Regions from separate parts of the Streptomyces sp. NPDC001270 genome, predicted to be linked through region 3. Evidence: riboswitches for the same ligand, from Rfam matches in the RefSeq annotation. Region 3 holds a riboswitch; each other region holds the start of a gene.
The links. A riboswitch is a leader RNA that binds a small molecule or an ion and turns the genes downstream of it on or off. The one in region 3 is predicted to bind cobalamin.
Positions count from the first base shown of each region.

Region 1: another riboswitch for cobalamin. It lies ahead of ACFY2B_RS29780 (cobalamin biosynthesis protein); the one in region 3 lies ahead of ACFY2B_RS43310 (CbtB-domain containing protein).
Region 2: another riboswitch for cobalamin. It lies ahead of ACFY2B_RS38830 (prenyltransferase/squalene oxidase repeat-containing protein); the one in region 3 lies ahead of ACFY2B_RS43310 (CbtB-domain containing protein).

Region 1 covers NZ_JBIAXM010000020.1:103,608-106,872, reverse strand. The annotation lists gene ACFY2B_RS29790 (anion permease) at 1-813, shown strand, start outside; gene ACFY2B_RS29785 (hypothetical protein) at 845-1,066, shown strand; cobalamin riboswitch at 1,299-1,443, shown strand; gene ACFY2B_RS29780 (cobalamin biosynthesis protein) at 1,541-2,482, shown strand; gene ACFY2B_RS29775 (cobyric acid synthase) at 2,479-3,265, shown strand, end outside.
Region 2 covers NZ_JBIAXM010000038.1:12,083-15,347, forward strand. The annotation lists gene ACFY2B_RS38825 (SCO2322 family protein) at 190-846, opposite strand; gene ACFY2B_RS38830 (prenyltransferase/squalene oxidase repeat-containing protein) at 843-2,093, opposite strand; cobalamin riboswitch at 2,220-2,351, opposite strand; gene ACFY2B_RS38835 (MBL fold metallo-hydrolase) at 2,590-3,265, opposite strand, start outside.
Region 3 covers NZ_JBIAXM010000056.1:2,459-5,723, forward strand. The annotation lists gene ACFY2B_RS43300 (hypothetical protein) at 1-495, shown strand, start outside; gene ACFY2B_RS43305 (CbtA family protein) at 626-1,378, opposite strand; gene ACFY2B_RS43310 (CbtB-domain containing protein) at 1,401-1,622, opposite strand; cobalamin riboswitch at 1,659-1,800, opposite strand; partial or broken gene ACFY2B_RS43315 (enoyl-CoA hydratase/isomerase family protein) at 1,857-2,934, opposite strand.

The DNA of each region.
Region 1 (3,265 bases), on a different contig from region 3:
ATCGCCTCCGCGGGTCTGGTCTCCCTGGCCCACGGCACCAACGACGCCCAGAAGACGATGGGCGTCATCACCCTGGCGCTGATCGCCGGCGGTGCGATCGCCCCCGGCTCGAACCCGCCCACCTGGGTCGTCCTCTCCGCGGGTCTCGCCATCGCGCTCGGCACCTACCTCGGCGGCTGGCGCATCATCCGCACGATGGGCAAGGGGCTGACCGACCTCCGGCCGCGGCAGGGCTTCGCCGCCCAGACCAGCGCGGCGACCGCCATCCTGGCCTCCTCGCACCTCGGCTTCTCGCTCTCCACCACGCATGTCGTCTCCGGTTCCGTGATGGGCGCGGGGCTCGGCCGCAAGGGCGGGGTGGTGCGCTGGTCGACGGCGGCCCGGATGTGCGTCGCCTGGGCGCTGACGCTGCCGGCCGCCGCGCTCGTCGGCGCGCTCGCGGAACTCGTCACGGAGCTGGGTGACTGGGGCACCGCGGCTGTGGCCGTCTGCCTGGTCGCTTCCGCCGTGGGGATCTGGCGGGTCTCGCGGCGTGAGGTCGTGGACCACAGCAACGTCAATGAGGTGAACGGCACCGGGGAGTCGGCCGTTCCGGTTGGGCCGGCCGGTGTGGTCGGTGCGGTCGGTGCGGTCGGTGCGGTCGGTGCGGTCGGTGCGGTCGGTGCGGTCGGTGCGGTCGGTGCGGTGTCCGTCACCATCAGCGCCGGTTCCGCCGGTTCGCCCTCGGGGGCGGGCGGGACGGCCGCTTCGGTCGCCGCGGCCGCGCCCGTCGTCGCCGATCCGGCCGGGCCGCCGCCGAGTGCCGCCGTCTGAGACCCGAGGAAGAAGCATCACCATGAACACCATGAACATCGACTGGGCGGCACTCGGTTCCGTCTTCGGCGTCAGCCTCGGGGTCACCGTGGCGCTCGTGGGACTGTTCACCCTCGGCGTGGCCGGATTGTCGCGCCGTGAACGGGCCGTTGCGCGGGGAGGTTCCGCGGGGGTGGCGTTGGCTGGGGCGTACGCCTGCTTTGCGGCGTGCGCCGGGGCTGTGGGGTATGGGATCTTTTTGATCGCGGGGTGAGTGGTTCGGGGTGTGGGGGTTTTGCGCAGTTCCCCGCGCCCCTGCCGGGGTTGGCGTTGGCGCTCGGCCGCGCGTGCGTGGTCGTTTTTTGCGCAGTTCCCCGCGCCCCTGCCGGGGGGGAGTCGTCTCGTTTCTTGTGTTGTTCCGGGGTGTTTCTTCTGGGTGGGTGGGGGGTGGGGTGGGTATGAGGCTGGGCACACTCTTCCCTTGCAGGTCAACGGCTGGTTGACGGTTCTTCGGGGGGCGTGGTGGACTTCCGGGGCCATGTACGGCGGCAGAAGAGGAAGCCGGTGCGAATCCGGCGCGGTCCCGCCACTGTCACCGGGGAAGGACTTCCCCGGGAGCCAGGAACTCTCGCCGCCGGTCTCGTCGAACCAGGGCGTGGACACCCTGAGTGAGGACATATCGCCATGCTCGGCTGCGGATTGAGGTACAGCACCAGGTCGCTTCCCGACCCGACGGCCGGCTGAACCGGTGCGTGCCGATCGCGTCTTCGCGTACGGCGCCGCTCTCGGCCTCCTCGGCGATCTGCTCGTGGGCGATCCGCGCCACGGGCATCCGGTCGCCGGGTTCGGGCGTGCCGTCGGCGCGGCGGAGCGGGTGCTGTGGCGGGACCACCGGGGGTGGGGAGCCCTGTACACCGCCGTCTGCGTCGGCGGTGCCGCGGGCCTCGGAGCGCTGGCCCGGCGGGCCGTGCGCGCCTCCCCCGCCGGTTCCGTGGCGCTGACCGGGGCCGTCACCTGGGCGGTGGTGGGCGGGACTTCGCTCGCCCGGGAGGCCCAGGCCGTCCGGCGGGCCCTCGACTCGGGGGATGTCGCCGCGGCGAGGGCCCGGCTGCCGCATCTGTGCGGACGGGATCCGCAGGCCCTCGACGCCCAGGGGATCGCGCGGGCCGTCGTGGAGTCGGTGGCCGAGAACACGTCCGACGCGGTCGTCGGGGCGCTGGTGTGGGGGGCGTTGGGCGGGGTGCCCGGGTTCGTCGCCTTCCGTGCGGTGAACACCCTCGACGCGATGGTCGGGCACCGGTCGCCGCGGCACCGGCGGTTCGGGTGGGCCGCCGCGCGGCTCGACGACGTCGCCGGCTGGCCGGGGGCACGGCTCACCGCGGTGCTCGCCGCCGTCTCGGGCCCGGACCCACGGGGTGCGGTGCGGGCCTGGCGGGCCGACGCCCACCGGCATCCGAGCCCCAACGCCGGTCCCGTGGAGGCTTCCTTCGCGGGGGCGCTGGGCGTGCGGCTGGGCGGGACGCTGTCGTACGGGGGGCGGGTCGAGCACCGGCCCGTGCTCAACGGCGGGGGGCGGGAGGTCGCCGCCGCGGACATCGACCGTGCGGTACGGCTGTCCCGCCAAGTCGGGCTGCTCGCGCTCGGCGTCACGACCGCCGCGCGGCTGGCCGTGCGGGGGCGCAGGTCATGAGCGGTGGTGGGCTGCTCGTCGCCGGTACCACCTCCGACGCGGGCAAGAGCGTGGTGACGGCGGGCATCTGCCGGTGGCTGGTGCGGCAGGGCGTCGCGGTCGCGCCGTTCAAGGCGCAGAACATGTCCCTGAACTCGTTCGTCACCCGCGAGGGCGCCGAGATCGGGCGGGCCCAGGCGATGCAGGCCCAGGCGTGCCGGATCGAACCGACCGCGCTGATGAACCCGGTCCTGCTCAAACCGGGCGGGGAGCAGAGCAGTCAGGTCGTGCTCATGGGCAGGCCGGTGGGCGAGCTGAGCGCGCGCGGGTACCACGGCGGACGCCAGGAGCGGCTGCTGGGAACCGTGCTCGACTGCCTCGCCACGCTGCGGGACACGTACGACGTGGTGATCTGCGAGGGCGCGGGCAGCCCGGCGGAGATCAACCTGCGGCGGACCGACATCGTGAACATGGGCCTCGCCCGCAACGCGCGGCTGCCCGTCCTGGTGGTCGGCGACATCGACCGCGGGGGTGTCTTCGCGTCGTTCTTCGGGACCGTGGCGCTGCTGTCCCGCGCGGACCAGGAGCTGGTCGCCGGGTTCCTGGTCAACAAGTTCCGCGGGGACGTCGGCCTGCTGGAGCCGGGGCTCGACATGCTGCGCGGCCTGACCGGGCGGCCCGCCTACGGCGTCCTGCCGTTCCGGCCCGGCCTCGGCATCGACGAGGAGGACGGGGTGGCCGTCTCCCTGCGGGGCGCGGTACGGGAGTCGGCGTCGGCCGCGCCGTTCGGCGAGGACGTGCTGC
Region 2 (3,265 bases), on a different contig from region 3:
GGGGTGCGGGCCCGTGACCGGTGCCGTCGGGCGCGGCCGTGCTGCCGGTGCCGTCCGTCCCGTTCCCGGAGCCCGTCCCGTCGTCGGTGTTCGTCTCGTTCGTCTCGTTCGTCTCGTTCGTCCCGTCCGGACCGGCGTGGGCAGCGGGCGGCGACGGCTCGTGGTCGTGGCCCTCACGCATGGCGGTGCCTACGCATCCCGGCGCCGTCGGGCCTGCCAGAGTGCCGCCGCGCCCAGCAGGACGACCGCCGCCCCACCCGCCCACAGGCCGAGCGACGGCCCGTTGCCGCCGTCCTCGCCCGCCGTCGGCCGCTTCGCGGCGCTCGTCGGCTTGTCGTCCGTGGCCGCCACCTGCTCGCCGCAGCCCTTCTCCGGGTAGCCGGCGATGGCGCACAGCAGGGCGTTGGAGTCGTAGCGCAGCGGTCCGGCGACCGCCGCCAGGGCCTCGGCCGTCGTCGCGTCGGGTGCCAGTACCGCGCAGGCGGTCCGCGCCTTCGGCGGTGTCTCGGCGCCGGGCGCGTCCGCCGCCGTACCGAAGTCGATGACCAGTGCCACCCGCTTGTGGCCCGCCCGCGCGGGCGTGTGCGCGCAGATCTCGGCGAAGCGGGCCGTGCCGCGCGGATACGTCGCGTCGGCGGAGTCCTCGCTCACCGCGAACCGGAAGCCCTGGACGGCGCCGTCGGCGGGTCGGGCCAGCGACGGACCCTCGGTGGCGTACGTCCACCGGTCGCCCGCGCGGTCCCAGAAGGACCAGTAGCGGTAGCCGACGGCCTGCGCCTGGCCCGCGCCGCCCCAGCACAGGAGCGCGGCCAGCAGCAGGAGCACACCGCGGCGCGGCCCGGTCACAGGTGCTGCTGCTTCCTGCGGCCGCTGAGCAGGAAGCCGATGCCGACGCCCGCGACCAGACCGGTGCCGATGATCCACCAGACGCTGGTGCCCGAGCCGCCGTCGTCCTTCCGGTCCGACGGGTCCGAGCCGTCGCCCGATGTCGCCTGCCCGGCCGCCTGCGGTGCCGGGCCGGTCGCGCCCAGCGCCCGCACCAGGTCCGTACCGCCGAAGTCGCGCGGGTCCGTGCCGGTCGCGTGCGCCGCGAAGATCAACTGCGCGTACGCGGCCGGTCCGCTCTGCTTCGCCCAGGCCGCCGCGTTCTTCTCCAGCCAGGCCAGCGGCTTCGCGGCCCGGTCCGGCCCGCCCTGCGCGGCGAGCGCGACCACCGCGTCGGCGGTGTTGCCGTAGTCGGGCTGTTCGGGGGCGCCCGCGAGGGCGGAGGTGAGGTGGCCGTCCTCGGTGACCGCACGGGTGAGGTAGGCGGCGCCATCGGCCGCGGCCTGCTCGGGGGTGGGCTTCCCGGTGGCGGCGCAGCTCGTGCCGGGCGCCCCGCTCGAAGCGTCGCCCGCTCCGGCCGCCTTCGCGGCGAGGCCCGCGCCCAGCACGCCCAGCACGGCCGCCGCGGTGGCGTCCGCGTTGGCCGTCAACGCGCCCTTCTTGTCCGGCTGGTAGGCGAAGGCGCCTGCGTCGTCGCCGGAGCAGGGCAGGGCCAGTGCCAGCAGCGCGTCGTACGGCGACCGGCCGTCCTTGACCACTGCCGCGGGCCGTTCACCGGCCGCCGCGAGCGCGCCGACGACGACGCCCGTGGAGTTCGCGTCGCTCGCGCCGCCCGGCGCGTACCCCCAGCCGCCGTCCTTGTTCTGCACCGACTTCAGCCAGGTCACGGCCTTGCCGACGGCGCTGTCGTGGCCGCCGGTCGCGGTCAGGGCCTGGACGGCGGCGGCCGTGCTGTTGGTGTCGACCGGCACCTTGGCGTCACAGGCCCGCCCCGGATCGGCGCGGAACGCGGCGAACGCCCCGTCCGCGCACTGCTGTCCGGCCAGCCAGTCCACGGCCTTGGCAGCGGGCGTCACGGACACGGTGCGCTGGGCGAGCAGCGCCAGCGACTGGCGCCAGACGCCGTCGAACTTCGGATCAGCGTCGCCGTACAGGCCGGACGGGAGCACCGTCGACGGGGACGGCGAAGGGCTCGCGGCCAGGGCGGGTGACGCGGCGGCGAGCACGCCGACGGCGGCCAGGACCGCTGCGCTGCGGCGGACGTTCATGCTCGGCGGGTGCCTCTCTTCGCGGGTCGGTTCGCGAGGAAGCCGGGCAGCACGGGACACCCCGGGCGGCTCGGCCCCGTAAACCTCGACGGTGCCGTGCGCGGGCGGCTGCCGACGCACCTGAGCCGGTCACGTTCCGTCCGGGGCAGTCCGGCTCACCGGGCCTCGACGGCCGGTTCACGGTTGCGGGTCAGCGCCGGAATTGCACCGGCTTCCCCCCGTACGGGTGTGATGACGACCCAGTCACTCTACCGGCCCACCTCCAGGCCCCCGAGGGGTGGCCGTGACAGAGGGCCGTGCGGTGGGGCGAAGAGGGGTACGGGGTGCGGGAATGCGGTCCGGGAAAACGGCCCGGTCACGTCGTCCGGAAGCGGCCCGGGAATGCGGTCCCGGAATGCGGTCCCGGAATGCGGTCCGGTCGCGCGGTCCGGGGAAGCGATCCCGGCACGCGATCCGGGGAAGTGCCCCCGTCACATGGCCCGGTCAGGCCGTCCGGTCACGCCGTCCGGACGTACCTCAGCGGGTCGGTGCCCGGCACCGGTTCGGCCCGGCCCTGCTTCACCAGGCGGCGCAGATGCGCCTCGGCCTCCGCGACGGCGATGTTCCGGGAGGGGTGCGGGATCTGGGGCCAGGGCCGGTTCCACTCCATCCGCTCGGCCAACTGCCAGGGCGTGAGCGGTTCGACGAGCTGGGTCAGCAGGCCGGCCAGCCGCTCCTCGTGATGCGCGAGCAACTCCGCCACGCGGGCGGATCCGCCGGTGAACGCGTACTGGTGGGCCGGCAGCACCTCGGCGGGGGCCAGGCGGCCGATGCGCTCCAGGGAGTCGAGGTAGTCGCCGAGCGGGTCGATGGCCTCCGCCAGGTTCTCGGCTCCGTTCCGGCCGGTGGTGTTCCCCTGGGTGGAGGGGTCCTCGTACAGGCCGATGTGCGGGGTGATCTTCGGGAGCAGGTGGTCGCCGGAGAACAGCCGGCCGTGTCCCGGCAGCCCGGCGGGGTGCTCCTCCTCCAGGTGCAGACAGACGTGACCGGGCGTGTGCCCCGGCGTCCAGACGGCGCGCAGCCGGCGGCCGGGCAGGTCCAGGAGGTCGCCGGGGACGATCTCGCGGTCCGGGAGGGCGGGCGGACGCCGTTGCAGGGCGCCCGGTGTGCGCAGGACGGCCAGGTGTTCCTCC
Region 3 (3,265 bases):
TTGTTCGGATATCCCGAAAAGAGCGAATCGACGGACCGGGCCCTTGGTGTCTGGGGCGTGATGATGCCCGGTCTGTGCCAGTTCGTCGCGGGGCTCATCCTGTTCATCGGGCTGACCTGGTTCGAGGTGTTCACCAAGTCACCGCCGCTGTACATGGCCGCGCTGGCCTTCTCCGTGTACGGCGTCCACTGGTTCGCGCTCGGCATCAACCGTTATCGCGGAAATGAGCCTCGTACCAACGCCGGTATGTGCATAGCCTACTTGGTGGTGTCCGCAATGGGTGCCACCATCTTCTTCAGAGTCGGAGACTGGCCGGTGGGCCTGCTGTTCCTGGGGCTTTTCGCCGTCTATTTCTGGCATTTCTTCACCGTGATCGGCGTCAAGCCGGCCGAACGCATCTATGGACTCTTCCACACCCTGACCGGCTGCTGGCTCATGTATCTCACCTACGCGGTCGCAGTGAACTCCTCTCTGGGCTACCACTGGCCGGTATAGGCGAGGGCCGGCTGAGGCCGGAAGTGCGCGGCGGGACCGGAGACCGACGAGCCTCCGGTCCCGGTGGGGTCGGAAGCCGGACTTCCGCAAACGACACGGAGAGTCGTCGACCACGGCCCCGTACGCGGAATCAGCGCGCGGCCGGAACCGCCTTGCCGGCCGCGGCCGTCGCGGGCTTCGGATGCAGCAGCCGCTCGGCGAGTTCACCGAAGGCCAGACCGAATCCGCCCCACAGGACGGCTTGGACGGCCAGGGCGGACAGCCGGAACCGCCACAACAGCGTGGCCGGGAAGCCCGCCGGCACCTCGTTGACGGCCGGCAGGAACGCGTACGCCAGTCCGATCACGAGGGCGAACGCGGCGACCGCCGTGACGGTGGCGTACCACGTGCCCAGCCGCGGGGCGAGCCGCTTGCCGAGGATCGTGGCGCCGATCGCGAGGAGCACGCCGAGCAGCATCATCAGGAAATACAGGGCGGTCCGTTTGCCGATGGTGTCGGGATCGCCGACGGACGGCGGGTTGGCCGGGTACTTCAGGAACGGCACGACGTACACGGCGAGCAGCGCGCAGCCCGCCAGCAGCAGCGCGGTCGCCCGGGGGCCGAGGCGCCCGACGCGGCCGAGCGCGACGCAGAAGGCGAGCGCCGCGATGCCGCCGAAGGCGATCCCGTAGACGAGGACGCCGGTGGCGAGCCCGGCGGTGGACTGGAGGGAACGGGAGACGACCTCCATTTCGTGCTCGTGGGCGTGGGCGTCCTCGAAGCCGATCGCCTTGTCGACGCTCGGCTCGCCGAGGAAGTAGGCCACGATCAGGGCGAGTACACCGGCCGCGAGGCCGGCGAGCATGCCCCGCACGAGAAGGTTCCGTACGGTTGCGGAGTTCATGGGCGTGCGGTGTCCCCTCGCGTCAGTGGCAGGGGAAGCCGAGCAGGTGGCGGGCGTCGTGGACCCATTCGTGGACGTCCGTGCCGCTGAACACGGAGGTGGCGCCCTGCTCGGCGCCGACGAAGTACAGCAGGATCAGCATCAACAGGCCGAAGAAGACCGCCCAGGGCGCTATCGCCTTGAGCGGTACCTTGGCGGGTACGACCGGAGTGGTGGCAGTCGGCCGGGCGACGGTCTGCGCCATGGCAGGACCTCCTCTGGGAGCTCGCGTCCCATCTCGGTGGTGCACTGGACGACAGTCACGGGTCTGACTCACGAGCGGCCCGGGGGCCCTCACATACAGTGGCGCGACCGTGCCGGATTCCCACCGGCTTCCGTCGTACCGTCGTCGATATCGCACAGACCGTACCGCGCGGCGCGGGCCCGGCCAAGACCGCACTCGCCCGAGGTGATCTGGGTCTCGTGGCGAAGGGCCCGTTCACCGGGCCGCTTCGGGGCCTCCCCCGGGTCCGGCGAGCCCCCGTTCACGGTCGCCGAGCGGGGCGAAGAAGCGCTCCACGTCGGCGTCGGTGACCTCGGCGAGGGTGCCGGGGAACCAGCGCGGGGTGCGGTCCTTGTCGATGATCTGGGCCCGGATGCCCTCCACCAGGTCCGGGGTTGCTCAGGGCCGCGCAGGAGACGCGGTGCTCCTGGTCGAGGACCCGTTCCAGCGCCCCGAGCCGCCGGGCGCGGCGCAGCGCGGCCAGGGTGACCTTGAGTGCGGTGGGCGACCTGCCGAGCAGGGTGTCCGCCACGTCCCGCGCGGCCGGGTCGTGGTGGGCGAGCAGCCGGTGGAGGATCTCCTCGACGGTGCCCGCGGCGTAGCAGGTGTCGATCCACTCCCGCTGTCCGGCCAGCTCGCTCGGCGGCGGCGGCTGTGCGTGGCGGGCGAGGACGGCCCGTACGGGCGCACGGGCGAGGTCGTCGAGGAGGCGCGGCAGGGCGGCGGAGGGTACGTAGTGGTCGGCGAGCCCGCACAACAGGGCGTCGGCGGCACTGATCCGAGAGCCCGTCAGCGCCAGGTGGGCGCCCAGTTCGCCCGGTGCGCGGGCGAGCAGATGGGTGCCGCCGATGTCGGGGACGAAACCGATGCCGGTCTCGGGCATGGCGATCCGGGACCGCTCGGTGACGATCCGGACGCTGCCGTGCGCGGAGATGCCGACACCGCCGCCCATGACGATGCCGTCCATGACGGCGACGTACGGCTTGGGGCAGCGGGCGATGCGGGCGTTGAGGCGGTATTCGTCACGCCAGAAGGCCGCCGAGGAGGCGCCGTTCCCGTCGCGGGCGTCACCGTGGACGGCGCGGATGTCGCTGCCCGCGCACCGGCCGCGCTCCCCCGCACCGGCGATGACGACGGTCCGGACGGCCGGGTCGCGCTCCCACACGGTGAGCACCTCGTCGATGCGCCGCACCATCGCGTGGTTCAGCGCGTTGAGGGCCCTGGGCCGGTTGAGAGTGATGTGGGCTGCCTGCCCCGCGGTGTGCAGCAGAACGGGTTCCTCGGTGCCGGTCACCCGGACGTCTCCGTCGTTCCGCGGTCCTCGATGAACACATGATCTCGTGAGTTCCTTCTGTGTTGTGGTGGACATACAGGTCATGACGAGGTCTCCGCGGGAAGCCGGCCGGCCGGAACTCGGTCACCGATCGCAGTGGCGCCGGCGCGACGCCGGATGCACACGGCTCCCTCGCCATGTCTTCGATCGTCACTCTCCCTCTCGGCGCAATGCAAAGCGTCACCATCCGGGGTTGTCCGCTCATGGAGAGTGCTCCGCCGACGGCCGCCGCGGCCGCGTGTGCGAGCGCTGTCCGGCGCCGTGACAGGACGGTCGCCCGCGCGCGATGCCG